4 regions of the Rahnella sp. CJA17(1/100) genome follow, and region 2 is predicted to be linked to each of the others. Evidence: predicted binding sites of a transcription regulator. Region 2 holds the regulator's gene; each other region holds the start of a gene.

Region 1 (3,174 bases), on a different contig from region 2:
ATGCTTTCGGAGGAGATCCCCTCACCTTTAAGCCACAGGCCCCAGAAAGGAAGAAAAATACCGTAACTGAAAAAATAGGTGAAATAACTGAGTGCAAGCCAGCGCGTGGAACGCAATTCCATAAATCCTCCGGTGTGAGGCCAATACTTTGACAAAGCTCACAATCGCTAGCAATCCGCAGACGCTTTCATACTCCCGTAATGTCTGCCAGCTCACAAATTCTGATACATGCCCATAAAAAAACCCGCCGTAGCGGGTTTTAGCAGCTTAACGGCTTCGCAAATATTACGCGTAAACCGGGAAACGTGCACAGATGTCGAGAACTTTCTGTTTAACGCGTTCGATCGTTGCTTCGTCGTTCACGTTGTCCAGCACGTCACAGATCCAGCCAGCCAGTTCGCGCACTTCAGCTTCTTTGAAACCACGACGGGTCACAGCCGGGGTACCGATACGCACACCAGAGGTCACAAACGGGCTCTTCGGATCGTTAGGTACACTGTTTTTGTTCACAGTGATGTTAGCGCGACCCAGAGCAGCATCGGCTTCTTTACCGGTCAGATTCTTATCGACCAGATCCATCAGGAACAGGTGGTTGTGCGTACCGCCGGAAACCACTTTGTAGCCGCGTTCCAGAACCACAGCCACCATTGCCTGTGCGTTTTTAGCCACCTGCTGTTGGTAAGCTTTGAACTCAGGTTCCATCGCTTCTTTCAGTGCTACCGCTTTACCGGCAATCACGTGCATCAGCGGGCCGCCCTGGCCACCCGGGAAGACAGCAGAGTTCAGTTTTTTGTAGAACTCTTCGTCGCCGCCTTTCGCCAGAATCAGACCGCCGCGTGGGCCAGCCAGCGTTTTGTGCGTGGTGGTGGTCACGATGTGTGCGTGTGGAACCGGGTTCGGGTAAACGCCCGCAGCAATCAGACCGGCAACGTGTGCCATGTCAACGAAGAAGTAAGCGCCAACGCTGTCGGCGATTTCACGCATTTTTGCCCAGTCAACGATACCGGAGAATGCAGAGAAGCCGCCGATGATCATTTTTGGTTTGTGCAGTTCGGCCTGACGTTTCACGTCTTCGTAATCGATGTCGCCGCTTTCGTCGATACCATAAGGCACCACGTTATACAGCTTACCGGAAAGGTTAACCGGTGAACCGTGCGTCAGATGACCGCCATGGCCAAGGTTCATCCCCAGAATGGTGTCGCCCGGTTGCAGCAGTGCGGTATACACCGCGAAGTTTGCCTGTGAGCCGGAGTGCGGCTGAACGTTGGCGAAATCTGCACCGAACAATTCTTTTGCACGGTCGATAGCCAGTTGTTCAACGATGTCGACGTACTCACAGCCACCGTAATAACGTTTGCCCGGGTAGCCTTCTGCATATTTGTTGGTCAGTTGCGAACCCTGAGCCTGCATGACACGCGGGCTGGTATAGTTTTCTGACGCAATCAGCTCGATATGTTCTTCCTGACGAACAACTTCTTTTTCCATTGCTGCCCACAGCTCAGCATCATAATCGGCAATGTTCATTTCACGCTTTAACATCCGCATCTCCTGACTCAACAAACTAAAAATAAACGCCCCTTCCGGGTTCTGCGCCACAGTGTAAATGTTTAAGCGGCCTTCGGATAGGGTCAGTTTGAGGTTTTTAGGCAAACGATTGGCTCCAGATACAGCAAGGCTTTGATCTGCGAACATCTGTCCATAATCAAGGGATAAATATTCACCTGAACATGTACAAATTTCAGCTTTGTGACTCAGCCCCTGTCGGGAAAAGCCCTTACCCCTTTAGGGGGTGTTTACAGAAATAGTGGGTTTATATAAGATGCATTTAAAATACATGTTTAAATAAAATCATCACAGACAAGGTGTTCACCATGCTTGATTCAGCCACTATCGCCACCGTTAAATCCACTATTCCTTTGCTCGCCGCGACCGGTCCGAAACTGACCGCACACTTTTATGACCGTATGTTTGCGCATAATCCCGAACTGAAAGACATCTTCAATATGAGCAACCAGCGCAACGGCGATCAGCGTCAGGCGCTGTTTGATGCCATCTGCGCTTATGCCGCCAATATTGAAAATCTGGCGGCGCTGCTGCCTGCAGTGGAACGCATCGCGCAAAAACACACCAGCTTCACCATCCAGCCTGAGCAATACAATATTGTCGGCGCTCACCTGCTGGCAACGCTGGATGAAATGTTCAGTCCGGGTCAGGAAGTGCTGGATGCATGGGGCAAAGCCTATGGCGTGCTGGCGAATGTGTTTATTAACCGTGAAACCGAGATTTATCAGGACAGCGCAGAAAAAACGGGGGGCTGGCGCGGCACGCGTGAATTCCGCATCGCCGACAAACAACCGCAGAGTGAACTGATTACCTCTTTCCTGCTGGAACCTGTCGACGGTAAACCGGTGGCCGACTTCCAGCCAGGGCAATATCTGGCGGTATATATCCGCGATGCCTCACTGGAAAATCAGGAAATCCGCCAGTATTCCCTGACCCAGGCACCGAACGGCAAAACCTACCGCATCGCGGTAAAACGCGAAGGGCAAGGTGCCGTATCCAACTTCCTGCATAATTTTGCGCAGCCGGGCGACATCATTCATCTTGCTGCCCCGCACGGTGATTTCTTTATGGATATCAGCGATACCACGCCGGTGGCGCTGATTTCTGCCGGTGTCGGCCAGACGCCGATGTTGGGTATGCTCAATACGCTGGCAGAACGCGGACATCATGCGCCGGTACAATGGCTGCACGCGGCTGAAAACGGTGCCGTGCACGCATTTGCCGGTGAAGTGACAAGCGCGCAGAAAAACCTGCCGCAACTGGAAAGCCATGTCTGGTATAACCGGCCACAGGCAAATGATTTACCCGGTGAAGATTTTCAGTATCAGGGGCTGATGGATCTGAGCAAAGTCAGCGCACAGCTGAGCGATCCGGCGATGCATTTCTACCTGTGCGGTCCGGTCGGCTTTATGCAGTTTGCAGCGAAACAACTGCTGGCGATGAACATCAGCGAAGCGAATATTCACTACGAATGCTTCGGCCCGCATAAAGTGATTTAATCCCTGCACGAAAAGAAAAGGCTGACACAGAATGTCAGCCTTTTTTATTGCTGTTCAGTACAGATTAATGACGACGTCGGCGACGTACAAAGAACAGCGCAATCAGCAGGAT
Region 2 (3,174 bases):
CGCAGGGCCAGAAGGGCGCGTACATTCTCAACCCAGATAACGCCCAGACAACCGACCGCAAACAGTGTCAGACCAAGAAGCAATACCGGTTTACGGCCGATCCTGTCTGACAACGGCCCCCATAACAACTGACCGAGAGCAAATCCGCCGAGAAAAATGCTCAGACTTGCGCTGATCATTCCGGGGCTGGTCATCAGACTGGTTTGCATGGCGCTGAACGCAGGCAGATACATATCAGTGGCTAAAAAGCCCAGCATGCTCAGTCCCGCGAGATAGAGCATAAATCCAAAGGAGGGTTTCATTATCGTCTCGTTAATTTATTTATTGCAGATGATGTGATGCAGATTACATACCGGAGGCGGAGTTTAACGCTTTGATAACAGGCTTGTGAAACGCTAATATTTGCACTCTGCTATCAAAAATATTGAAGGCTGAATTATGTGGTCAGAATACGCCCTTGAAGTGGTAGATGCCGTGGCAAGAACGGGTAGTTTTAGTGCGGCAGCGCAAGATTTGCACCGCGTGCCTTCTGCTATAAGCTATACCGTCCGTCAGCTTGAGCAGTGGCTGGCCGTGCCGTTGTTTGAACGTCGCCATCGTGACGTGGTACTGACGCCTGCGGGAAAGGTTTTTGTCGATGAAGCGCGGATTCTGACAAAAAAAATGATAGCCACGCGCCGGCAGTGTCAGCAGGTGGCGAACGGCTGGCGCGGCGAATTACGTGTGGCGGTTGACCGGATTGTAAAACCCGCACGGACACGGCGTCTGGTGCTCGATTTCTACCGCCATTTTGCGGACACCGAACTCATTATTCACTCAGAAGTGTTTAATGGTGTCTGGGATGCGCTGGTTGACGGGCGGGCAGACGTGGCGATCGGTGCTACACGCGCGATACCGGTTGGCGGGGGCTTCAGTTTTCGTGACATGGGATTTATGGACTGGCATTGCGTCGTCAGCCCGCAACATCCGCTGGCGCAGTTATCCGGCGCGCTGAATGATGATGAGTTGCGGCCTTATCCTGCACTCTGTCTGGAAGACACCTCCCGGACATTGCCTAAGCGGGATACATGGACGCTGGATAACCAGCGGCGGCTGGTCGTGCCAGACTGGACCTGCGCGCTGGAATGCCTGACCGAGGGCTTATGCGTGGGTATGATGCCGGTTCATCGCGTCACGCCGTGGATAGAACAGAAAAAGTTGCAGGTGCTGACGCTGGAAAATACGTTTCCCGACAGCCCGTGTTGCCTGACGTGGGATCAAAGCAATCCGTCACCCTCGCTGGCCTGGTTGCTGGAATATATGGGCGATACAGAAACCATGAATCAGGAATGGCTGCGTGATTAGAAAAAAAACGCCTGCATCTGCAGGCGTTCGATATCTGTTAACGGCGGTAATCGCGGTACGGACCATCGGCTACGGAACGGCGTTCGACCAGTTTCGGATGCACCTCAATGGTCTGAGACTCTTCACGCTTACTGACAATTCTGTCCAGCAACATGGTAAAGGCCATTTCACCCAGACGTTCTTTCGGCTGATGCACGGTTGTCAGCGCGGGGGAGAAGTAACGGGCGTTACGCACATTGTCGTAACCGATCACGGAAATATCCTGAGGAACGCGCAGGCCCAGTTCGTCTGCGGCACAGATTGCGCCCATTGCCATCACATCGCCACCACAGAATACGGCAGTCGGGCGGTGCTTCTGCATCAGAATTTTATGCATCGCCTGATAGCCCGATTCCGGCTCGAAATCGCCCTGAACTACCCATTCGTCACGCAGCGGAATATTGGCTTCAGTCAGTGCTTTCACAAAACCCTGGAAGCGGCCACCGCCGGTATTACGTGCCAGTTGGCCCGGGATCACCCCAATATCACGATGACCGCGTTCAATCAGATAACGCCCGGCCATGTAACCCCCTTCGAAAGCATTATCAATAATGCTGTCGGTGAAGTTCTTACGCGCTTCGCCCCAGTCCATGACCACCATTGGGATCGAACGGTGCTCCTCGAGCATATTGAGCAACTCATCAGGATATTCCGCGCACATCACCAGCAAGCCATCGACGCGTTTTTGCGCCAGCATTTGCAGGTAGGCTTGTTGTTTCTCCAGATTATTATGCGAGTTACACAAAATCAGCGTATAGCCTTTGGAGAAGCAGCTGTTTTCTACGGCTTCAATCACTTCGGCAAAATAGGGCGCTTCGCTGGAGGTGGCAAGCAGACCGATCGTTTTGGTGTTATTGACCTTCAGACTGCGGGCTACAGCACTCGGCGAGTAATGTAACTCTTTGATTGCAAGGAGAACCGCTTCTTTGGTTTCTTCGGCGACGAAACGTGTTTTATTGATGACGTGCGACACGGTTGTAGTGGAAACGCCAGCGCGCTTTGCGACATCTTTAATCGTTGCCATGTAAACAATGACTCCTGAACTCACGTGTTTCAGCACGTTAGCATTATGTTAATCGTTTGCTTGCGTGGATCTCACTGCTGGCTTCTAAAAGGGCAGTGAAATCGTTGGGTGGATTCTTCAGAATGAGGCGTGAAATGCTCTCGGGTGAAATCAACCAGCACACAGGCGTGTTAACCGACAATTTTCTCTTATAATGCAGGAAAGTGGAAGTAAAATTCTCAGGGATACATTGTCATTCAGCACAAGATTTTAAATGTTAATTATGCGAAAATGCGTTGGCACACAATTAGTGTGGCTTAAAAAATGCCACAATTTGATCCGAAAGGGGGTTTGATGGACAGCAACCTGAAATTATCGTTGATCACCACGGTATGCGCTTTGCTTATGATTATCGCTTTCAGCTTCACTGCGGTGATGAACTGATTCAGTAAGTGAACCGCTATAAAAAAGGGCGATTCCTGTTACAGGAATCGCCCTTTTCAATTTTACGCAGTGGCCGTTACCGCCGATACTCTTCCCTGCAGAAACTCTTCGTTAAATGCTATTCAATGGCTGATTAGCGAAACTTCAGACTTAACGAATTGTTTATTATCGGATCGTTTTCGGCGTCATTACCCGGCGTGCACCCACATAATGATCTTGCCAGTAATCGTCGCCGAGAGAGGTGATTTTAATGTCTTCGCCCGTTCTTGGAGACTGAATAAACTTGCCGTTCCCCACGTAAACACCAACATGGTCTGCTGCGCCGCGGTTATTGATTCTGAAGA
Region 3 (3,174 bases), 110 kb from region 2:
CAGTTAATGGAAAACGGCATGAGCAGCGGCGAAGCCATTGCGACAGTTGCAGAAGAAATCCGCGAAACGCATAAAGGCGACCGTGTGACCGTCATTTTTGATGACGAAGACGACGAATAAAACGTTGCTCCGCAGTTTCCCTTTGCTGCAAAGAAAAACCGGACTCTTTTCAGGCGTCCGGTTTTTTTTCATCTCAGCGTCAGGAATGGATTAGCCTTTAACCACCACTGCAGCCGCTGCCTGTTTGGCCTGTTCCACGGCGTCTTCAACGTTGTCCGCCGTCGCCAGCGCTACGCCAAGACGGCGCTTACCACTGATTTCCGGCTTACCGAACAGACGGATCTGGTTGTAACCGGTCAGTGCGTTTTCCAGGCCGGTAAACGTCACGTTGTTGCTGGTCAGTTCCGGCAGGATTACGGCAGAAGCGGAAGGGCCGAACTGGCGGATATTGCCCACCGGCAGACCGAGGAATGCGCGCACATGCAGGGCGAACTCTGATAAATCCTGAGAAATCAGCGTTACCATCCCGGTGTCGTGCGGGCGAGGTGACACTTCGCTGAAGATCACTTCATCACCACAAACAAACAGTTCAACGCCAAACAGGCCTTTACCGCCCAACGCTTTCACCACTTTCTCTGCGATGTCTTTGGCGCGCTGCAATGCAAGGTCTGTCATCTGCTGTGGCTGCCAGGATTCGCGGTAATCACCGTCTTCCTGACGGTGTCCGATTGGCGCACAGAAATGAATGCCATCAACGGCGCTGATCGTCAGCAGGGTGATTTCAAAATCAAACTTCACCAGACCTTCGACGATGACCCGTCCGCCGCCAGCACGGCCACCTTGCTGGGCATAATCCCATGCCGCCTGTAACTGATCGGCACTGCGGATCAGGCTCTGACCTTTACCGGAAGAGCTCATCACCGGTTTGATAATGCACGGATAGCCGATGGCGTCGATCGCCTCACGGAAAGCCGCTTCATCATCGGCAAACTGATAAGTGGAAGTGGGCAGCTTCAGCGTTTCGGCAGCCAGACGACGGATGCCTTCGCGGTTCATGGTCAGGCGTGTCGCTTCAGCACAAGGCACGACGTTGTGACCCTGTTTTTCCAGCTCGACCAGCATGCTGGTGGCAATCGCTTCGATTTCCGGCACGATAAAATCAGGGTGTTCGCTTTCGATAACCTGTTTCAGTGCATCGCCATCCAGCATGTTAATGACATGGCTGCGATGGGCGACCTGCATCGCGGGTGCATCGGCGTAGCGATCAACGGCAATCACTTCCAGACCCAGTCGCTGGCATTCAATCGCCACTTCTTTGCCCAGTTCGCCGGAGCCTAATAACATGACGCGGGTGGCGCCAGTGCGCAGTGCAGTACCAATGGTTAACATAGCTTCGTACCCAGATCTGTGTGAAGGAAAATAGGAATTTCGGCGCGCAGTATATCTGAAATTATTGTCGACGAAAACGATTGCGCAGTGCTGTTGATAAATTTAAGCGGGAATAAAAGCAGGATTTTTTTAGCCTGTTTTCTGCCGTTTAAGGCAGTCTGCGGGCGTCTCTGTTATCATTTACCCAAACCATGGCGTCAGGCTTCCTGCCGCTGTCCCGATTTTTGCCTCACATAAAGAGTTATCGCCCTTGAGCACGCATTCCTTTTCTGCCCTGACATTACCCGTTGAGCAACTTTCAAACCTGAATGAACTGGGTTACACCGAAATGACCCCGATTCAGGAAGCGTCGTTGCCTGCCATCCTGCTGGGTCAGGACGTCCGCGCCAAAGCCAAAACCGGCAGCGGTAAAACAGCCGCTTTCGGTATCGGTTTACTGAACAGCATTACCGTTTCACAGTTCGTCGCTCAGGCGCTGGTATTGTGTCCGACCCGCGAACTGGCCGATCAGGTCAGCAAAGAATTACGCCGTCTGGCGCGTTTTACCCAAAACATCAAAATTCTGACTCTGTGCGGTGGCCAGGCAATCGGGCCACAGCTTGAATCGCTGGTCCATCCGCCGCACATTGTGGTGGGTACGCCGGGCCGTATTCAGGAGCATTTGCGTAAAGGCACGCTGAAACTGGACGAACTGAAAGTACTGGTGCTGGATGAAGCGGACCGCATGCTGGATATGGGCTTTAGCGAAGATATCGAAGATGTCGTCAGTTATACGCCGCAGGATCGCCAGACGCTGCTGTTCTCCGCGACGTATCCGGACGGCATTGAGCGCATCAGTTCTAAATTTCAGCGTCAGCCGCTGAAGGTAGAAATCGAAGGTGAAGATGACATTGCTGATATCAGGCAGATTTTCATCGAAGCCGACAAACATCAGCGCTTATCGCTGCTGGCCGCAGTGCTGTATCAGTATCAGCCGACTTCCTGTGTGGTGTTCTGTAACACCAAACGTGACTGTCAGGATGTTTGTGATGACCTGAAGGCGAAAGGCATCAGTGCGCTGGCGCTGAACGGCGACCTCGAGCAGCGTGACCGCGACCGCGTACTGGTGCGTTTCTCCAACGGCAGTTGCCGCGTACTGGTGGCGACAGATGTGGCGGCGCGCGGGCTGGACATTAAACAGCTCGGCCTGGTCATTAATTACGAGCTGTCTTTCGACCCGGAAGTTCACGTTCACCGCGTGGGCCGTACCGGTCGTGCGGGCACCAGTGGTCTGGCCGTCAGTCTCGTGACACCGCAGGAAATGCCGCGTGTAACGGCGCTGGAAGATTACACCCGCCAGCGGTTTACCTGGCAGCCCGCAGCGCAGGCACTGGCCGCCGCCCCGGTGGCGCTTGATCCTGAAATGGCAACGTTATGCATCGATGGCGGCCGTAAAGCCAAAATCCGTCCCGGCGATATTCTGGGCGCGCTGACCGGTGACGCCGGGCTGACCGCAGCTGAAGTCGGTAAAATCGATATGTTCCCGGTTCATGCTTATGTGGCGATTCGTCAGAAGAGCGCTAAGAAAGCGCTGCAACGTTTGCAGGAAGGGAAAATTAAAGGCAAGAATTGCAAAGCCATTATCTTGCGTTAACCGGGTTTCTTATCGCTTTGCATTGGTCGTCTTGTTGTTAATGTTGTGTTATTGCCTTGTTGAGGATTATATTATCTAACGCAAGCGATGACCTTGTCTTATGTAGGGATATTGTCCGGCAAGGTCAACTGAATGAACGACAAAGACTGGGA
Region 4 (3,174 bases), on a different contig from region 2:
CCACTTCGCGACCATCAAGCGCCACATAACCACTTTTACGCGGTAAGGCTCCGTAGAGAATTTTCATCAGTTCGGTACGGCCTGCGCCCATCAGACCGGAAATCCCCAGAATTTCGCCGCTGTACAGATCAAAGCTGACGTTATCCACGCCCGGCCCGCTGACATCGCGTACCTGCAAACGCAGCGCACCGCGTTCATGATTAATGCGCGGGTATTGCTCTTCGAGGCGACGGCCCACCATCATTTCAATCAGCGTGTCTTCTTCAAGCGAACTGACCGGCCGCTCGGCGATGAACTGCCCGTCACGGAACACCGTCACGTCGTCGCAGATTTCGAAAATTTCTTTCATGCGGTGGGAGATATACACCACACCGCAACCGGCGGCTTTCAGTTCCCGGATCACGTTAAATAAAGAAGCGGTTTCGGTATCGGTCAGGGCATCCGTCGGTTCATCCATAATGATGACTTTGGATTCAAAGCTCAGCACTTTGGCAATTTCGACCATCTGCTGGTCGCCGATGGATAAATCGCCTACCAGCCGGTCGCTTTTGTAACGCAGATTCAGGCGCGCCAGCAGTTTATCGGCCTCGGCATACATCTTTTTCCAGTTGATGCGGCCAAAACCGTTCACAAACTCACGACCCAGGAAGATATTTTCAGCAATCGTCAGTTGGGGGATCAGGTTCAATTCCTGATGAATGATACCAATCCCGGCTTCCTGAGAGGCTTTAGGGCCACTGAAAACCGCTTCCTTGCCAAGAAAATGCACTGAGCCGGCATCTTTCTGATAGATGCCGGTCAGCACTTTCATCATGGTGGACTTGCCCGCGCCGTTTTCTCCCACCAGCGCCATTACACGTCCCGGATAGACGCTGAGCGCCGCGCCGGAAAGTGCTTTTACGCCGGGAAAGGCTTTATCAATGCCTGTCAGTTGCAGCAAAGGTTGCATAAAGGCCTCAGAAGGTTACGCCGGCACACAGAATAACGTTCGCATAAGGCGAACATTCCCCGCTGCGGATCACAGCCCGACTTTTTTCGCTTTGTGCTTTGAATGACTCATGACTGACGTAATCCAAAGCAATGGTGTTTCCCTGGTGTTGTTCGAGTTGTGTCAATTGGGCGAGCAACGCTTCATGGAGTTGAGGATTTTTAGTGAGGATTTCCTCGGCGAGGATAGCCCGCTCAACCTGCATCTCATGTGTCACTACCTCTAAGACTTGTAAAAAGGTGGGAACTCCCTGGGTCAGGGCCAGATCGATGCGTTGGCAAGCTGCTGGCACCGGAAGTCCGGCATCGCCAATAACCAGCTGATCGGTGTGACCTAACCGGGCAATAACATGTGAGATTTCGGCATTTAACAGCGGTGACTTCTTCATTGTGAACTCCTACAGCGAAACGTTTCGCTCACCAATGAGTTTATAAAGATCCCCGGCCATCGCAACGGAGTTATGATGGAATTGTGATCAGCGTCGAAACGTTTCGCTGAATAATTAAGAAACCGCAGGAAAATTTGAGTTAGTCGTTTCAGAAAGGAGAAAGCGAAAATAAAACAGGGCACCCGAAGGTGCCCTGCGAGCAGTAGAAAGGAGGATCAGATTTCTACCTGCGTACCAAGTTCGATTACGCGGTTCGGCGGAATTTCAAACTGATCCGGCGCGCGTAAGGCGTTGCGGCTGAGCGCCATAAAGAGTTTGCCACGGAAGTAGAGATACCAGGGGCGCTTGGTCAGGATCAGTGATTCGTGCGACATAAAGAATGACGTTTCCATCATCCGGCACGGCAATCCTTCCAGACCGCAACGGTGGAACACTTCCTCCACGTTCGGCGTTTCTTTAAATCCGTAGCTGGCGACCACACGCCAGAACGTCGGCGAAAGCTGTTCGATGGTGACGCGCCGGACGTTATGTACATAAGGCGCATCTTCGGTGCGTAACGTCAGCAGTACCACACGCTCATGCAACACTTTGTTGTGTTTGAGATTGTGCAGCAACGCAAACGGAATGACGTTGATGGCGCGCGACATATACACAGCCGTACCCGGAACACGCACCGGCGGGGATTTCTCCAGAGAGGCGATCATCGCTTCCAGGGAATTCCCATGCTCGTTCATGCGGCGCATAAGGCGGAAGCGCTCGCTTTTCCAGGTCGTCATAACGATAAACATGCCCAAACCCAGCGTCAGCGGCAACCAACCGCCGGAGAACAGTTTAGTAGCGTTCGCCGCGAACAGCGGGATATCCATAAACAGCAGACCGATCAGCAAAAGCCCGACCAGGAAAGGTTTCCAGTGCCAGTTTTTGAGTGCCACCGTACAGGAAAGAATACTGGTCAGCACCATCGTACCGGTCACTGCGATACCGTATGCCGCTGCCAGATTGCTCGAATGCTCGAAGCTGGCGATAACGATAACCACCGCAAAGTAAAGCAACCAGTTAATGGCCGGGATGTAAATCTGGCCCGCTTCCATTTCTGAAGTGTGGATGATGCGCATTGGCGGTAGATAGCCTAAACGCACAGCCTGACGCGTCAGGGAAAACACGCCGGAAATCACCGCCTGAGAGGCAATAATGGTCGCGAGTGTTGCCAGCACCAGTAACGGGATCAAAGCCCAGTCAGGCGCCAGCAGAAAGAACGGGTTCTTAATCGACTCCGGATCTTTGAGCAGCAATGCGCCCTGACCGAAGTAGTTCAGCACCAGAGAAGGCAGCACCACGGTGAACCAGGCCAGACGGATCGGGAATTTCCCGAAGTGGCCCATATCCGCATACAGCGCTTCCACGCCGGTAATCGACAGAACGACCGCGCCAAGTGCCAGGAAGGAAAACGACTTATGCTCGATAAAGAAGTTAACCGCCCACATCGGGTTCATGGCGCGAAGTACTTCAGGGTTCTGCATGATGCTGTTCACGCCGAGAACAGCCAGCGTCAGGAACCACAACAACATCACCGGCGCAAACAGTTTGCCAACAATGCCGGTGCCGTGTTTCTGAATAATGAAAAGCAGCGTCAGGACAGTAATAGATAAGGGGACGATATAAGGATCGAGTGAAGGTGCTGCGATTTCCAAACCTTCCATCGCGGAAAGAACAGAAATAGCCGGAGTGATCACCACTTCACCATAGAAGAAACTTCCGCCGATCAGGCCGAGAATGACCAAAACGGCAGTGGTGCGTG

Evidence for each region. Region 2 encodes PurR, which represses purine synthesis genes. Its sites were predicted from a motif close to CANGCAAACGTTTGCNTG; they were not measured.
Region 1: glyA (serine hydroxymethyltransferase) is a predicted target of PurR. The motif match lies at 1,644-1,661, and genes of this name have one in related genera.
Region 3: purT (formate-dependent phosphoribosylglycinamide formyltransferase) is a predicted target of PurR. The motif match lies at 1,459-1,476, and genes of this name have one in related genera.
Region 4: rbsD (D-ribose pyranase) is a predicted target of PurR. The motif match lies at 1,389-1,406, and genes of this name have one in related genera.

Annotation. Positions count from the first base shown of each region.
Region 1 is NZ_CAWOJA010000022.1:133,035-136,208, reverse strand. It holds gene AACU55_RS12095 (3-phenylpropionate MFS transporter) at 1-122, opposite strand, end outside; gene glyA (serine hydroxymethyltransferase) at 286-1,539, opposite strand; gene hmpA (NO-inducible flavohemoprotein) at 1,872-3,062, shown strand; gene AACU55_RS12080 (c-type cytochrome) at 3,127-3,174, opposite strand, start outside.
Region 2 is NZ_CAWOJA010000044.1:415,126-418,299, forward strand. It holds gene punC (purine nucleoside transporter PunC) at 1-302, opposite strand, end outside; gene punR (DNA-binding transcriptional activator PunR) at 439-1,344, shown strand; gene purR (HTH-type transcriptional repressor PurR) at 1,382-2,407, opposite strand; gene cydH (cytochrome bd-I oxidase subunit CydH) at 2,741-2,830, shown strand; gene AACU55_RS18845 (C40 family peptidase) at 2,996-3,174, opposite strand, start outside.
Region 3 is NZ_CAWOJA010000044.1:308,965-312,138, forward strand. It holds gene AACU55_RS18360 (YoaH family protein) at 1-120, shown strand, start outside; gene purT (formate-dependent phosphoribosylglycinamide formyltransferase) at 211-1,389, opposite strand; gene dbpA (ATP-dependent RNA helicase DbpA) at 1,640-3,022, shown strand.
Region 4 is NZ_CAWOJA010000001.1:5,727-8,900, forward strand. It holds gene rbsA (ribose ABC transporter ATP-binding protein RbsA) at 1-949, opposite strand, end outside; gene rbsD (D-ribose pyranase) at 957-1,376, opposite strand; gene kup (low affinity potassium transporter Kup) at 1,592-3,174, opposite strand, start outside.